Regions from separate parts of the Brevibacillus nitrificans genome, predicted to be linked through region 1. Evidence: riboswitches for the same ligand, from Rfam matches in the RefSeq annotation. Region 1 holds a riboswitch; the other holds the start of a gene.
What was found. Region 1 has a riboswitch for FMN ahead of ribD (bifunctional diaminohydroxyphosphoribosylaminopyrimidine deaminase/5-amino-6-(5-phosphoribosylamino)uracil reductase RibD). Riboswitches for the same ligand answer to the same signal wherever they lie in the genome.

Region 1 (8,555 bases):
TTACGCGTTTGTCATCGCGTGCGATGCAGCGACGTTTCTGTTCTCCGCAGCGATCCTGACCCGGATGCGGTGGGACAGTCGGTCGGGAGCAGAAGAGTCAGCGAAAACAACAAATGCAACGGACGCGACCGGGCATACACAGGAACCAAGAAGCCTGCGCGCCACGCTAGTGTACCTGGCGAAGCAGCCGCTCTTTCTGGTCATCAGTCTGCTTGCTTTATTCGAATCGATCAGCACGGCGTCACATAATTTCGGCCTGCCCGCTCTTGCCAATCAGTTTGCCTCGGGTCATGCAGTCTTGCACGGCTTGATGTGGTCAGCGATGAGCGTGGGAGCTGCCGCAGGTGCGTTTGGGGCAGCCCGCTGGAGAGGGAATTTGCTCCGAGGGCTGCTGGCGAGCTCTTCTCTGCTGTCGCTTGTCATCACGGCGGCCTTTGCAGGGAAGAGTATGTGGCTGGTGCTGGCGCTGCTGGTTTTGGCAGGGCTGTTGGCAGGAGCATCGCAGGTGTACGAGAGCACGCTGCTTCAACAGGCAGATAATCGTATTCGTGGCAGGGTGATGGGCGTCCAGGGTCTTTTGAGCCGGGTAGGGTTTTTTATCGGGTTTATGGGGGCACCGGCTCTGGCATCCTCGCTGGGATTATTGGGTATGGTAATGGCCGCACAGCTGGTGTATCTTGCGGGAGTGGTCGGGCTTGGCTGGTTTTGCTTGCGGAAAGGATAGTCTTTTTTCCTGTCACAGACCATAGGATGTACCAATTGGGAGGTGACGGGCGTGAGGATGTTTCGACCCCGTCGGCGTTGGAAGAACCCGCTTTCCAAAACGAAGGCGTTTTTTATCGCACTGGTCATTTTCTTGGTGATGACGATACAAACGCTGGTCTTCCTGGAAAAACGGCTGGAGCCGACGCTCTTGATTCTGGCATCGCAAAAGACAGAGCAGTTGGCCAAAGAAGCAATAACAGACGCAGTAACCAAGCGGATATCCCAACAAGGCGTCGACTTTAACCAAATTGTCCAGATCGAAAAAGACAACGAGGGACAGATTCAGGCGTATCAATTCAACTTTAAGGAATATGCGCGGATCGTCGGAGAAACGACCTCGCGGATTCAGAACAAGCTCCAGGAGTTTGAAGCGGAGAAGGTAGACCGTTCGATCCCGCTCGGCTTGGCAACTGGCAACAGCTTTCTCGCGAACATGGGTCCAGACCTGCCTGTGACCTTTATGCCGATTGGGTCGGTCAAAACCAAGCTGGAGACAGAGCTGAAGGAAGCGGGCATCAATATGGTGCTGGCCACCGTATACATTTTCGTAGAGGTAGATTTGCGAATCGTCGTTCCATTTGCCACCGACGAGCAAACGGTCACGACGAAAATCCCGATCACCCACTCGCTGATCGTCGGCGATGTGCCGCAGTATTTGTACAACAGCCCAGAAGGAAAGCCGGACGTGCCGAGAGCGCAAACTCCGGATGAGCCGGACCAGCCATAAGGGAGCAGAACAAAAACAGCGACAACCCGGCAGAATCTGTCCGGTGCTGTCGCTGTTTTCTTTTTTACTTTATGGGAATCCACGTGGAGCAATCATCCGCTAATTCCTGCATCTGCTGTACAAGCATGCTAGCATGATACCCGTCACATACGGCGTGATGCATTTGGATGGCAAGCGGCAGCGAGATGCTGTCGGCCTGCCTGAAGTATTTTCCGATCGTAAAGATAGGAGAAAGGTAGGCAGCCTCGTTGTAGATGTTCAGGTTAAAGCCAGTGAAGCTGACCCACGGTATGCAGGAGATGGGAAACGTGTTGGCAGGCTCGTTTGGCTTGGGAGTAAATTTCTTGATCCCGCCGTATTCCTCCAGATCTGCGAGAACGTGCTGGTAGAACTGGGAAAAGTCTTTGTGATAATCTGTCCAGATGCTGCTAAACGATTTGTCCTCTTCGTGGAAAATGGTATAGCTGGGAGACATGCTCTCCCAATACCCTACCTTTCCATCCAAACCATAGCTCATGCGAAACTCGACATGGCGGTTTACGACCGTCGTGAGCATGTGAATGAGCGCTGGGTAAAGCTTGAATCCATTGTGCCTGAGCACGGGAAGCAGCTTTGTGATGTCCAGGTTGGCCGTCATGCTGTAGGTGCATCTGACATGGTTCATGTAGTGCTCGAAATACGGCTTTCTGTCCCAGCTGTTCAGGTCTATTTGTTTGAAATGCATGCGTGAGCCCTCCTAAACCATATCCTCATCACAGTCCTTGTGAGATTTCGAGTAGGAATACTCTACATGAAGTATATCGCATAAGGGTGTTCCAAAAACACATTTCCCGTTACTATGAGAGAAAGCTAGTGAAACGGACGAGGAGGAACCGATGAGCATGACCCACCTATTTGAAAAAGGCATTATTTTTGATATGGATAACACCTTGCTGAAGTCGAACATTAACTTTGCAGAGATGAAGCGGGCAATTTATCAGCTGCTGCTCATGCACGGCTGCTGCGGGCCAGATCTGGACCTGCAGAATCATACGGCTTCGCAGCTGATCGAGATCGGCAGGCAGTCTTCCCTCATGACGCAAGAGCTGGAGGACGAGATGTGGGCAGCAGTCACAGCGGTGGAAAAGGATGGGATGCATGGGGCTGTACTGGAGGAGCAGGCGCGAGAAGTGCTGGATGAGCTCCGTGATCGGTACCAGCTCTACATTCTGACGAACAACGCTTATGCCGCCGCACAAGAAGCGCTGGAGGAAACAGGGATTTCTGATTATTTCACAGAGATTGTGGCCCGGGAGCAGATGACACAGCTAAAGCCATCTCCGTCCGGCGTTCACTATATTTTGCGCCAGCAGCCGCAATGGCCGCTCGAGGCATGGGTGATGATCGGCGATTCCTGGATCGATGGAAAAGCTGCGCAGGATGCGGGGATCCGTTTTTTATCCTACCAGGGAAAGCCGGGTGAAATGGAGCAGCGGGGGGTAAACCCGGTGGCGACGGTCAAAAGCCTGCGAGAGCTGTTAAACCATTTCTAGTTATTCCTAGCGGAAAATACACTTTTTACACAGAAAGGCTTCGGTCTTGTCCGAAAGTGTGTTATACTTGACGCAACTGAATACCAGCCTTCAGGGTAGGGTGCAATTCCCGACCGGCGGTAATGACGAACGCACGTCTGAGCCCGCGACTCGCTGTCTGCTTTTTGGGGCAGCGACTGACTTGGTGCAAATCCAAGGCCGACGGTAAAGTCCGGATGGGAGAAGGTATTTGGAATAGCCTCGCAGCTGTTTTTTCGCAAAAAAACGGTTCCGATGAGGCTTTTTTCTCGATGCCCTGAGACGAAAACTCACGGGCATTTTTATTTGTACAAAAGGAGGGAAGAAGGGTCCTGCAGCACAACCTAATGGAATACGAAGCAATCTTCAGGGTAGGGTGTAATTCCCGACCGGCGGTAAAGCCCGCGACTCGCTGACGTGTATGAAAGCGACTGATCTGGTGAAAATCCAGAGCCGACGGTACAGTCCGGATGGGAGAAGATGCGAAGTGCTCTCCTTCGTTTGTTTTTTGAAAAACGAATGCAGGAAGGCTTCTTTCCCTATGCCCTGAAACGAATGTTTCGAGGGCTTTTTGTTTTGTGAAGAATGGCTGGAATCTACAAAAAAGAGGAGAGAGAAATGGGACAAGACGAACGCTTCATGGCAATGGCGCTGGAGCTGGCGCGATCGGCAAAAGGGCAGACAAGTCCCAATCCCCTGGTCGGAGCGGTCATCGTCCAGAATGGGCAAGTCGTTGGTATGGGCGCTCATCTGAAGGCAGGGGAGCCTCATGCGGAGGTGCATGCCCTGCGAATGGCGGGGGAGAAGGCAAAAGGGGCGACCTTGTATGTGACGCTGGAGCCTTGCAGTCATCACGGAAAAACACCGCCTTGCGCAGAAGCAGTCGTGGCAGCAGGGATATCGCGGGCAGTCGTAGCCGTGCTCGATCCGAACCCGCTGGTTGCGGGAAAAGGAATTCGTCTGCTGCAGGACGCCGGTGTGGAAGTCATCGTTGGGGTTTGCGAGATAGAAGCGACTGTGCTAAATGAAGTCTTTTTTCATTACATCCGAACCAGGCAGCCATTTGTAACCGTCAAGACAGCGAGTACACTGGATGGAAAAATGGCGACGGCGACGGGACACAGCCGTTGGATAACGGGGGAAGCGGCCCGCAGTGAGGTGCATGAGCTGCGCAGAACTCATGACGCTATTTTGGTCGGGGTGGGAACGCTATTGGCGGATGACCCGGAGCTGACGGCACGCGTTGGCGGTGAGAGGTACGGACGGCAGCCTGTGCGCATCATTCTCGACAGTGAGCTGCGTACACCTTTGACGGCACGCGTCGTAGCTGACCATTTGGCACCGACATGGATCTTTACCACGCCAGCGGCACCCGTGGAAAAACGGATGGAGCTCGAGGCGAAAGGAGTAACGGTGATCGTACTGGATGCTCCGCTCCGGGTGACAGATGTCCTAAGAGAGCTGGGAGAGAGGGGGATCACCTCGCTTTTGGTCGAAGGCGGCGCAGAAGTAAATGGCTCGTTTTTGCAAGCGATGGCGATTCAAAAGATCATCAGCTACATTTCCTTGAAGCTGGTGGGAGGCTCGCTTTCCCCTACATCGTACGGAGGGGTAGGCTTTGCGACGATGGATAAAGCCGTTACGCTGACGAACACCTCCATCGAGCAAGTGAGCGAGCAGGATATTCGGATCGTCGGCTACCCTCAGTGGGAGCCGCACGAATAACGCAAAAGGGAGGGAGCCCATGTTTACGGGATTGGTAGAAGAAGTGGGCGTGCTGGAAGCTATGACTGGCAGCGCCGAGGCGAGCCAGCTCGTCATTTCTGCAGAGCGCGTGCTCGAAGGCGTACAAATAGGGGACAGCATCGCCGTCAACGGTATTTGTCTCACCGTCACCTCCTATACGGCTCGTCATTTCACCGTGGATGTCATGCCTGAGACGTTGAACAAGACGAGCCTGCGCAAGCTGAGACAGGGACATCGAGTCAATCTGGAGAGAGCGATGCGGCTGGGAGATCGCTTTGGCGGACACATTGTTTCGGGGCACGTCGATGGGACGGGAACGATTCTGTCTCGCCAGCCTCATGCCAATGCTGTTTTGTTTCGGATTGAAGCGGGTCCGAGCCTTTTAAAATACATCATTCCGCGTGGTTCCATCTGTGTCGATGGCATCAGCCTGACGGTGGTAGCTGTGGAAGAGAACAGCTTTTCCGTCTCGATCATTCCCCACACGCTGGCAGAGACGAGCCTGCAGGATCGCCGCGCAGGAGATCAGGTAAATCTGGAGACAGATGTCATCGGCAAGTACGTAGAACGCCTCTTGGGAGGACACGTGCAGCAGGACAAAAAGGAGCCATCGCGTCTGAGTCTGGCCTTTTTGCAGGAAAATGGATTTGCCTAAACGAGGAGGGAAAACGATGTTTGACACGATAGAAGCAGCACTCAAAGACTTGCGCCAAGGCAAAGCCGTGATTGTGGTTGACGACGAGGACCGTGAAAACGAGGGCGATTTTGTCTGCCTGGCAGAGAAAGCGACACCGGAAATGATCAACTTCATGGTTACGCACGGACGTGGTCTGGTCTGCGTCCCGGTGACCGAGGAGCGGGCCGCCCAACTGGACCTAAAGCCGATGGTCGAGTCCAATACCGACAAGCAGGGTACCGCATTTACGGTGTCCATCGATGAACGAAGCACCCATACAGGCATTTCGGCACATGAGCGTTCGCAGACAGTGCTGGCCATGCTGGAGGAGCACCGGACAGCGGAGGATTTCCGACGCCCTGGACATATTTTTCCGTTGATCGCCAAGCCGGGCGGTGTGCTGCGCAGAGCGGGACACACCGAAGCGGCTGTAGATCTGGCGCATTTGGCTGGAGCGGCACCAGCAGGTGTGATCTGCGAAATCATGAACGAAGATGGGTCCATGGCGCGTCTGCCTCAGCTGGAGGAGATTGCACGTCGTTTCGACCTCAAGCTGATTACGATTGCCGAGCTGATTCGCTACCGGATGGGCAAGGAAAAACGGGTGAAGAAAGAGATCGAGGTCAAGCTGCCTACTGCCTATGGCGATTTCCGCATCGCGGCCTATACGAATGAGCTGGATGGAAAGGAACACGTAGCACTGATCAAGGGTGAGATCGACCCAAATGAGGTGACGCTGGTTCGCGTTCATTCGGAATGCCTGACGGGGGATGTGTTTGGCTCACAGCGCTGCGATTGCGGACCACAGCTGCATGCGGCACTCGAACAGATCGAAGCGGAAGGCCGTGGCGTGCTTTTGTACATGCGCCAGGAGGGACGCGGAATCGGTCTGATCAACAAGCTGCGAGCGTACAAGCTGCAGGAGGAAGGCCTGGATACTGTGGAAGCCAATGAAAAGCTCGGCTTTGCCGCCGATCTGCGCGATTACGGGATCGGAGCGCAAATTTTGCGCGATCTGGGCGTGCATCGCATGCGCCTGTTGACGAATAATCCGCGGAAAATTCGCGGTCTGGATGGCTACGGCCTGCAGGTGGAGGAACGGGTTCCGATCCAGATGCCAGAGCATCCGCACAATCAGAAGTACCTTGCTACCAAACAAGAGAAGCTGGGCCACCTGCTTCAACTACATCGATAGGGAGTGGAAGAGACATGAAAACATTTGAAGGACATCTAGTAGGAACCGGATTGCGCGTAGGGGTAGTAGCTGGACGCTTTAACGAATTGATCGTCAGCAAGCTCGTGGGTGGAGCCTTGGACGCATTGAAGCGCCACGGAGTTGCGGAAGACAGCGTGGATGTCGCTTGGGTACCTGGAGCGTTTGAAATCCCGCTCATCGCTAAAAAAATGGCAGAGTCTGGACGCTATGATGCGGTAATCACGCTGGGTGCTGTGATCCGCGGAGCAACGCCGCACTTTGACTACGTGTGCAACGAGACCGCCAAAGGGGTGGCTTCCCTCTCGCTTTCTACAGGCATTCCGGTTATCTTCGGCATCCTCACGGTAGATTCGATCGAGCAGGCGATCGAACGCGCTGGAACAAAAGCAGGCAACAAAGGCTGGGAGGCTGCAGCAGCGGCAATCGAGATGGCGAATCTGGGCAAGCAGTTTGCCTAAACACTAGTTGGGACAGAGACGGGGGCGCCATGCGCGCCTCTTTTTTTTGTGCAGGAAGAATGGAGCAGATTCTTATCCAGCATAAGAGCAACCAAGGCTCCACGAGAAGGCTTGGCAGAGCCAAGTTTTCTAACAGGATAAAATCGCCAGGAGAGGGTACAGTAAGAAGGATTTTCCTGTAAAGGCTGGGGATCCCATGGTGAAGCCAACAGATTGGTGGAGGAAACACGCAGACAAGGTGCTCTCTTCACACGATGGAGACCGCCTTTCCCATAGTGATCATGGCGGCAGGATCACTCCCGCTATGATTAAAGAGCGTCTGGAGCAGGTAGATGATCTCAGCAGCTTTTCCTTGACGATAAATGGCGAGCATGTTCACGCTTTTTTCCTGGACACGATGGTAGATACGGCTGAGCTGTACGAAACGATTTTTTTGCCCCTTCAAAGAGCGGACGGCAGAAATCCACTCGATGTCCTCCCTTTCGCGCAGCCACATGAATCCGATGACGTTTCTGCCCTGTTGAACAATTTGCTTCGGGGGCATACGGTTCTGTTCTTTCAGGACCGCCCGCTTATCCTGCAAATCAATACCTTCCACGTCGAGCACCGATCTATCTCCAAGTCCGAAAATGAATCTACGGTGCTTGGTCCGCAAGATTCGTTTGTGGAAATGCTGGAAATCAATATTTCCTTGCTGCGGCGCAGGATCGCCTCTCCGAAGCTGAAGGTCGTAGCGTACACGAAAGGAACGGAGACACATAATAGGATCGCTGTGATTTATATGGAGGACATCGCCAATGCGGAAAATGTGGAGCGGGTGAAGAGGCGCATCGACAATGTGGAGTACCAAGGCTTTGTCGGTATGCCCGTCTTGAAGCAGATGCTGGAGGACAAGCCGTATTCGCCGTTTCCGCAGTTTGGGTTGTCGAATCGGCCGGACAATGCGACAGCAGCTTTATTAGACGGACGCATTCTTATTCTCCTGAACGGGAGCCCGGACGCAGCGATCTGTCCCACTTCCTTTTTGGAGATGTTCAGCAGCCCGGAAGACTTTTACAACCGCTGGTCTACCGCCAGCTTACTGCGAATCATTCGTTTTTTTGGTTTGTTCATCACGATTTTGCTCACCTCGAGCTACGTATCTGTCCTGACCTACCACCCCGAAATGCTGCCGCCCGCCCTGCTCACGATCCTTTCTGAGTCCCGAAGCCGGGTGCCGTTTCCTCCGGTAGTCGAGGTCATGATCATTGAATTGATTATCGAAATCCTGCGTGAAGCCGGAATCCGAATGCCGACGAAAATCGGACAGACCATCGGTATCGTAGGCGGTATCGTGATCGGGACAGCGTCGGTTCAGGCAGGCCTTGCCAGCAATATTTTGATCGTGCTTGTCTCCGTCTCTGCCCTGCTCTCCTTC
Region 2 (8,555 bases), on a different contig from region 1:
GCCGTATTCCCCGACGGACTAGGAATGTTGGCCAGCTGACAAAAAGATTCAACGATATAGTCGTTAGATACACTCATGGATTTGGCCTCCTGATATCTTCTATGTAATTGGACTATCTACGCTTGCAGTTCTTCCTCGATAAATTGGAGCACCTCTTGGACGTGCCCCTTCACTTTTACTTTCGTCCACGCTTTTGCGATATTTCCTTGCTTATCGATGACAAAGGTAGAGCGCTCGATGCCCATGTATTCTCTGCCGTACATCTTTTTCAGAACCCAGACACCATATGCCTCTGCCACCTGATGCTCCGGGTCTGCCAACAGCGGAAACGGAAGCTCGTGCTTCGCCACAAATTTATCGTGAGACTTCACGCTGTCCGGGCTGATTCCCAGAACGACAGTATCCAGCTGCTTGAATTTCGGATGGTAATCACGAAAATCACAGGCCTCTGTGGTGCATCCCGGTGTCATATCTTTGGGATAAAAATAGAGCACTACATTTTTTCCCCGATAGGAAGAAAGTGAAATGGTCTGATTCTCATTCGCTTCCAGCGTAAAATCAGGTGCTGCCTGCCCAATGGCGGTCATGTTTATCCCTTCCTTCTATTCCCTTTTTTCCACATTTACACGCTATCTCATTTTACCACAAGCTTACAGCCACTTCATCTCTATACACGTTGCGCTTTCTATCAGAAAACGATAGAATTGATTGATAGTATAGAGAACGACGAAAAATCAAAATTTGGCCTAGTCAGTTGGATGGTGAGAAATGGCATGAAAGAGATTTATGAAGTAACAGACCCAGAAGCACTAAAATCCCTAGCGATTGCCGAGCGCGTTAAAATTTTGGAGCTATTTGAGGACCTCGAGCCTCGGACAGCCAAACAAATTGCCACGGAGCTGGGTGAAAACGCTGCTCGTCTTCACTACCACGTGAAAGAGCTGGTTCGTGTCGGCTTGCTCGAGCAGGTGGATACACGCGTCAAAGGTTCCATTGTCGAAAAGTATTACGAACCAGTAGCCAAAGTGATTCAGGTCAAACTGCAAGTAATGATTGAGGAAAATGCTCAGCAATTGAGCGATGTGATGTTCACTCCTTTCCGCACCACGGAGAAGGATCTCATGCGGACCTTGAACCGCTTTGTTGCCAGCGATCAGGATGTGCGCAAGGAGTATAAGCATACTTTCGCCTTCAATGCCCATGAATTTCATCTCAGTCAGGATGAGCGCAATCAGCTTGTCGAGGAAATCGGTGATCTGCTGCAAAAATACAAAGGCTTTAAAAGTGCGCCGGGACGCCGCAAGTTCAAGTTTTTTGACGTGCTGTTCCCTCTGACACCTGCCGATCCTACTGACGATACGGATGAACCGTTCGAGGATTCCGACGAATAATCTCCGACATCATGAAAACCATCACGAACGATGGTTTTCTTTTTGTATTTGGAAAAGGAGGCTTCCGCATGCGTACCATTCTGTTTGACTTCGATGGCACAGTAGCCGATACACTCCCGCTCATCTTTACCGCCTTTCGCTCTACCTTTCAGCGCTTTTTGCACAAGCACTACTCAGATGAACAAATCATCGCTCTGTTTGGACCCACAGAGACGGGGATTGTAAAAAAGGAATTGCCTCCCCACGAGCACGACTCCGGCTTGGAACACTTTTTTTCTGCCTATACAGATGAACATCTGCGTCTGCACAATCCGCCTGAAGTCACGCAAATGCTGGAACAGCTCCGCAATGCCGGCTTTCAGCTTGGAATCGTGACGGGTAAAGGCAGTCGCAGTGCCGAAATTTCGTTGCGGGAGTGGAAGCTGGACGAGTACTTTGACATCGTCATCACCGGCGACGATGTCTCGGACCCCAAGCCTAACCCAGAAGGAATCCTGCTCGCCATGCAAAAGCTGGGGGCCGACACGAGAGAAACCATCTATGTAGGAGACAGCGACGCAGATGTGATCGCAGGCCGGGCAGCCGGGTTGCAGACTGTCGGCGTCAACTGGCTTACCGTCACACAAAAGGGCGGAAAGTTTGATCCTGCGCCGGATTATCTTTTCACGGATGTACAAAGCTTCGTCGACTGGATCCTATCGGTAGAAAACTTGGCGCCGCCAGGCTTTGTTGCGGAGCCTTAGTTGCACGTATACTGGCTATAGAATTTTATCAATGCTTCCTGGACAAAAAAGGCATGCCTCTATTGGATAGGGCACGCCTTTTTTTCATCGGTAAGGGCTTAGTAAGCTCGGCCAAACCAGACTGTATGCTGTGCTTTTTCACCGCAGCAGATGCAGGTTTCCTTGGTCACTGGCGGCTCAAAGGGAATATTGCGGGACGTGAACTTCGTCTCTTCCTTGACCTTCGCCTCGCACGCGTCATCTCCGCACCAGCCAGCCAGCACCCAGCCGCTGGTGACGTTTTCCTGCTCGCTTTTTGCGATATGCGCAGTCAACTGCTCCATGGTATCGATCGTCAAATGAGAGTTCGCCTCGCGGAAAGCCAGCGCTTTTTGGAACATGTTTTGCTGAATTTCCTCGAGCAAGTTCTGGATGGTTTCCACGATGCCATCGACTGCGACCGTGATTTTTTCACCCGTATCGCGGCGAGCGAGAATCACTTGCCCGTTCTCAACATCGCGCGGCCCCATTTCCAGACGCACAGGTACTCCGCGCATTTCCCACTCGTTGAACTTCCAGCCTGGTGTCTCTTCCCGCAAATCAGCACGCACACGGACACCGGAAGCCTTGATGGTATCGAAGAGCGGATCAAACGCCTCCATCACTTTCTCCCGCAGCTTCATCGGTCCGACCGGGATCATAATCACTTGCGTTGGTGCCATTCTTGGCGGCAAGGACAAACCGCGGTCATCCCCGTGCACCATGATCATCGAGCCGATCAGGCGAGTCGAGCTGCCCCATGACGTCGTATGGACGTATTTAAACGTATTGTCACGATCGAGGAACTTGATTTCAAAGCCGCGCGCAAAATTGTCGCCCAAGTAGTGCGAAGTGCCAGCCTGCACCGCTTTGCCGTCCTTCATCATCGCTTCGATGGAGTACGTATCAACCGCACCAGCGAAGCGCTCACTTGGAGTTTTTTGCCCTTTCCACACGGGGATCGCCAGCTCCTGCTCCACGACTTCGCGATAGATCTCCAGCATTTGCATGGTCTCTTCGCGCGCTTCCTCTTCAGTCGCATGAGCCGTATGCCCTTCCTGCCAGAGAAACTCGGAGGTACGCAAAAACGGCATGGTTCGCTTTTCCCAACGGAAGACGTTTGCCCACTGATTGATCAGGACAGGCAGATCACGATAGCTCTGGATCCACTGGCTGTACATATGGCCGATGATCGTCTCGGAAGTTGGACGCAGTGCCAGTCTTTCCTCCAAAGGTTCACCGCCTGCTTCCGTCACCCATGGCAGCTCTGGATTGAAGCCCTCGATATGCTCTTTTTCTTTTTGCATGAAGGACTCAGGAATCAGCATGGGGAAATAAGCGTTTCGGTGTCCGGTTTCCTTGAAGCGCTTGTTCATTGCTTCCTGAATCCGTTCCCACAGCTCAAACCCTTCCGGCTTGAACACGATACATCCGCGAACGGGCGTGTAATCCATCAGGTCCGCTTTTTTGATCGTGTCGATGTACCAGCGTGAGAAGTCCTCCGATTGTGGCGTAATTTCCTTCACAAATGCCTTTTCCTCTTTCATCCTTCTACAGCTCCTTTTTCTTAAATGAACGCGAATGAAATGCAAAAAATCCCCCATCCCACATAGGGACGGAGGATCAAACATCCGCGGTACCACCCTGATTGACACAGCATAAAGCTGCGTCCACTCAAAGTCCCGATAACGGCGGGGCATCCGGCACAGCTCATCGCCAGCGGCTTCAGGATGGGGTGCAGTTCTGCCTTCGTATCGACCTTCCAGACTAGGGCCGACTCTCTGGGACGTAGCGAGGTACTGCGGGTCCTTTCATAGCCTTTATTCGTTAAAACTTTATTAGTTACCTATCTTAGCAAGTCATCGCCTGATTGTCAATTTGTGGCACGCGGATTCAAACGACTGCCTAGCTTGACGTATACCGGATAAGCGACCAGCGAGAGCATCGCGCCTTTGAAAATGTTGAAAGGAACGATTCCGTACAGGACAAGCGACCATACGCTCGTAGCTCCAAAGGTAGACAGCAGCGTTTCCATTGGCATTTGATACAGAGCCGCGTAGGCAGGGAGCAGGAAGAAGGCATTGGCTACAGCCATCACTGCGCTCATCAGCAAAGTCCCCAGAGCAAGCCCCAGCAAAAATCCTTTTTTTCCTTGGCCCAGTCGCTGCATGGATACCGCTACGAGGATAAAGCTGGCACCTGCTACGACGTTGGCAAGCTCCCCGATCAAGAGGCCGTCCGTATTTTTAAACAGCATGTGCAGCGCATTTTTCAAAACTTCCACGATGATCCCAGCCACCGGACCGTACATGAGTCCGCCAATCAAAGCAGGCAAAGTACTGAAATCCAGCTTCAGAAAGCTCGGCATCAGCGGAATGGGAAATTCCAGATACTGCAGGATGAAGGCAACGGCCGCCAGCATGGGGATCGTCACCAGCTTTTGGGTTGACCTCGTAGAGTGTAATGCTGTTTCTTTCATGTGTACCATCTCCTCATTTTTTCTCCTTCTTGAGGAATGGCAACAGTGATCGTGAACCCACACATCCTGAACCTTGTGCAAACGAAAACAAGCCCCGAGGAAAGAAAGATCCTCAGGGCTTTTTGCAGGCGCATGACAATTCCTGATGCAAAAATAAGTACGAGAAACAGAAGGGCTGCGAAAAATCAATCGCCCCTTATCCCGTTTGCACAGGGAAACAAGCACGTGTGGTAACGTACTGTCGTCATCCTTCTCCCATCCAGACTGTACTGTCGGCTCTGGAATCACACCAGATCCTGCACTCCCTGCTGTGTATCAGCTCGGGAGGCTCGCGGGCTTACATGCAGCTTCGCATGATCACCGCCGGTCGGGAATTTCACCCTGCCCCGAAGGAATGTGTTTGTTGTTGTATACAGCATATTATACAGCTGATTTTTTATTTGACAATAGTTGAAAATGCGATTTCAGCATTTTTCCGATGTTTTTTGTAGGAATTACAAACAATAAAGAAAGAACGGGCTAGGAACCCGCTCCTCTATACTTGCTCACTCCAATATTCCAGACCACAAGCCCGATGCCAAAGAAAATGACAGCCACCACCGGAGTCATGGCCGCATAGGTGTACCACGTCTCTTTTCGCAAAAAGTAGGCGGCGGGATAAATACCGACAAAAGCAAACGGCAAGATGTACGTCAGCACAAACCGAATGATCTTGTTGTAAACGTCTACCGGATAGCGCCCGTACTGCTGGATGTTGTAAATCATCGGAGAAATCCCCGTCCGGGAGTCGGAGAAAAAGCTGATTGCAGAAACGGCTGTGTAGATCCCGCCATAGATCAACGCTCCGCTGACGGATAGCACGATAAAGATAATAGGATCGTACCAGTAAAAATCGAGCTTCAGCTGAATCGTTGCGTATCCCATGATGATCAGACCGGAAATCACCCCGAAAATCCTGTCAGGTGCGATGGACTCCAGACATACTTGCGCCAGATTGTGCACAGGTCTCGTCAAAATCCGGTCCATCTCTCCGCGGATAATGTAGCGCTCGTTGAAATCCCAGAATCCGAAGAAGATGGAAAACAGCGCATACGGCACCAGGAAAAATCCGTAGATAAAGATGATCTCATCGCGTGACCAGCCACCCATGAGCGGAACGTGCTGGAACACGACGATAATGAACACGAGGTTGATCAATTCGGAGATCAGATTCGATGCCAGATCGCCTAAAAAGTCTGCGCGATACGCAAGCCGGGTCTTGAAATACTGGCTTAAGTAATCCGCGAAAATACGGTAGATGTGTTTTGCATTTTGCATGATCTCTACCCTCCCTGTACGACGAGCCGGCTGCGAGCCATGCGCCACAAGATCAGGATCGGGATCAAAATCACAACCATCCAGATCACTTGAAATCCAATCAGCTGCCATGCTCTCGCGGCCGAGGTCGCACCAGTGAAAATGAGGCTGGGATAGTAGTTGATCGCTTGGAAAGGCAAAAAGCCCATCAGCGTTTGCGCCCATCCTGGAAAGAAGCTGATCGGCAGCACCAAACCAGACATCAGGTCAACAATGACCCGTTTTGCACGAATCATCCCGTCATTGCGGAACATGAAAAACGTCAGAAGCCCTGTCAGCAGGTTCACCTGCGTATTGATCAGAAAGGCGAACAGCAAGCTGAGCAGATAAAGTCCCCAGCCCTGAGCGGTCGCTGGGAAGTGGAACGGAATGATCAGGCTGATCAAAAAGATGCCCGGTCCCGCAAAAAACAAAAAGCGGAAGATCCCTTCGCCAAATGCCTGTGCCGTTTTCACGGAAAGGTAGTTGTACGGCCGGATCATTTCGATCGCAACTTTCCCTTCCCGCACGTCTTGGGCGATTTCCATATCGATGTTGTTGAAATAAAAGGCCCGGGACATCCAGGCGATCGCCACGTAAGAGGTCATCTGCGCTACAGACAGCCCTCCCAGCTGCTGCTGTCCACCGTAAATGGCTCCCCACAAAAAGTAATACGCCCCGATGTTGATGGCGTAAATGATGATGCCACTGTAGTAGTTGACCCGGTAGGCCAGCATGGTTAAAAAGCGCATGCGAATCAGTTCCATGTAAAGCTTATGCATGATTCGCTACCTCGCCGTCCGTCCGGTAAATGTTGCGCACGATGTCCTCTGTGCTGGTCTCCATGATCTTCACGTCACTCACATCAAACGATGCCATGACCGTGGACAAAACGAACGGCAGCATTTCCTGACTGCGCGGCACCTGCACCCGCAGCGAATAATCGTTGATTTGTTCGATCGTACAGGGCATATCCCCCAAAACGTTTCGCAGCTCGGAAGCCTTGGTGCGCTTTTTCATCTGGAAGGATACCTCTGTCCCATTTCCCCAGCGCTCTTTCAAATCACTGAGCAGTCCGTCGAAAATCAGCTTGCCTTTATCCATGACCAGCACTCGCTTGCAGAGCGCCTCAATATCGGACACGTCATGTGTCGTCAGCAAAATGGTCATATTTTCCGTCTCATTCAAATTGCGCAGAAACTCGCGGATCTTTTGTTTGACCAGAACGTCCAGCCCGACCGTAGGCTCATCGAGAAACAGCAAGCGTGGCTTGTGGATCAACGATGCTGCTACCTCACAGCGCATCCGCTGCCCCAGGCTGAGCTTGCGAACGGGCTGACTTACGAAGGAGCCTATATCTAGCTCCTCGATCAGCCGCTCCAGCCATTTCTCGCCCTCTGCGTCATCGACCTTGTAAACGCTTTTGAGCAAGCGAAAGGACTCCAATGGGGACAAGTCCCACCAGAGCTGGGAACGCTGGCCAAATACGACACCGATGGAGCGTACGTAATCCTCGCGCTCTTTGAATGGAACAAATCCATTGATGACGATGTCTCCGCTGCTCGGCGTGAGAATGCCCGTCAGCATTTTGATCGTAGTGGACTTACCCGCGCCATTTTCCCCGATCAGCGCGAACATTTCCCCTTCTTCCACCGTAAAAGACAGATTATCCACTGCTTTCACCGTCTTGTATTCACGGCTGAACAAATCACGAAAAGCACCACCTAATCCGGCTCGGGACTGGTGAATGCGAAACTCCTTTTGCAGCTGCTTCACTTGAATCATGGTTTACCTTCCTTTTGTGTCTCTTTGCGGATGCATTCCATCTGTTAGTGTATATGACAGGCTATGAATGTGCAAAATTCAATGTGCTGGAAATTCATTCACTCAAGTGCAGGACGATTCCGGTTTTGTCATCCGATTTTTTGAAGCGTACGTAGCGGACGCATTCCGGATCGCTGTTTTCCAACGCAATTAACTCGTCTGCATACCTCTGTAGTCCTTTGTGAACAATCGGAAGCACCGTCTCCTCCCATCTCGGTTCGACTTCTCCATAGGGGCGAGGCAGGAGCAAACCATCTGTCAGCAGGACAAGGGCTCGCAGCTGGGTACGGTTGATTCGTCCAGACTCTATAAAGTCAGGACAGGCAGATTCTCCATTGAGGACACCATATCCACCTTCTGTATTGGCCTGATAGCGGTTGGAAATAAGGATGTCACGACAGTGCTCCATCAGCTCCGAGTGCTGACGGATACCTGCGGAAATACAGGACTCCCATTTCGCGAAGGCAGCCTGCTCTAAGTGACTGACTTGCGGGTGTGTAAGAGCGCGTACCGTATCGTCTGCATAAACGGCAAAAATCATGCAATCTCCGGTTTGGGCATAATGGATAAACGTATCCTCTACGCGAACAACCGCACACGCTGCTCCCCACAGGGCTTCCTTTTTCTCCAGATCGATCCGGTCATCGCGCATACATGCGTAGAGCCTTTCGTTTGCTGCAGCCAACAGCTCGGGTAAGCTCTGCTCCCCATTTTCCTCCTCCAGGTGCTGCTTCACGAGTTGGGCAGCAATCGCACCTCCTGTCA

Region 2: another riboswitch for FMN. It lies ahead of EDM59_RS18035 (ECF transporter S component); the one in region 1 lies ahead of ribD (bifunctional diaminohydroxyphosphoribosylaminopyrimidine deaminase/5-amino-6-(5-phosphoribosylamino)uracil reductase RibD).

What each region holds. Positions count from the first base shown of each region.
Region 1 covers NZ_RHHU01000005.1:79,348-87,902, reverse strand. Annotated here, with positions in the region: gene EDM59_RS10465 (MFS transporter) at 1-724, shown strand, start outside; gene yunB (sporulation protein YunB) at 782-1,492, shown strand; gene catA (type A chloramphenicol O-acetyltransferase) at 1,557-2,216, opposite strand; gene EDM59_RS10450 (HAD family hydrolase) at 2,368-3,024, shown strand; FMN riboswitch at 3,107-3,255, shown strand; FMN riboswitch at 3,401-3,528, shown strand; gene ribD (bifunctional diaminohydroxyphosphoribosylaminopyrimidine deaminase/5-amino-6-(5-phosphoribosylamino)uracil reductase RibD) at 3,661-4,767, shown strand; gene EDM59_RS10440 (riboflavin synthase) at 4,787-5,443, shown strand; gene EDM59_RS10435 (bifunctional 3,4-dihydroxy-2-butanone-4-phosphate synthase/GTP cyclohydrolase II) at 5,460-6,659, shown strand; gene ribH (6,7-dimethyl-8-ribityllumazine synthase) at 6,674-7,138, shown strand; gene EDM59_RS10425 (spore germination protein) at 7,338-8,555, shown strand, end outside.
Region 2 covers NZ_RHHU01000011.1:9,316-17,870, forward strand. Annotated here, with positions in the region: gene EDM59_RS18010 (M42 family metallopeptidase) at 1-77, opposite strand, end outside; gene bcp (thioredoxin-dependent thiol peroxidase) at 117-587, opposite strand; gene EDM59_RS18020 (winged helix-turn-helix domain-containing protein) at 774-1,391, shown strand; gene EDM59_RS18025 (HAD family hydrolase) at 1,460-2,134, shown strand; gene proS (proline--tRNA ligase) at 2,233-3,699, opposite strand; gene EDM59_RS18035 (ECF transporter S component) at 4,026-4,631, opposite strand; FMN riboswitch at 4,875-5,029, opposite strand; gene EDM59_RS18040 (ABC transporter permease) at 5,151-5,948, opposite strand; gene EDM59_RS18045 (ABC transporter permease) at 5,954-6,748, opposite strand; gene EDM59_RS18050 (ABC transporter ATP-binding protein) at 6,741-7,751, opposite strand; gene EDM59_RS18055 (protein phosphatase 2C domain-containing protein) at 7,846-8,555, opposite strand, start outside.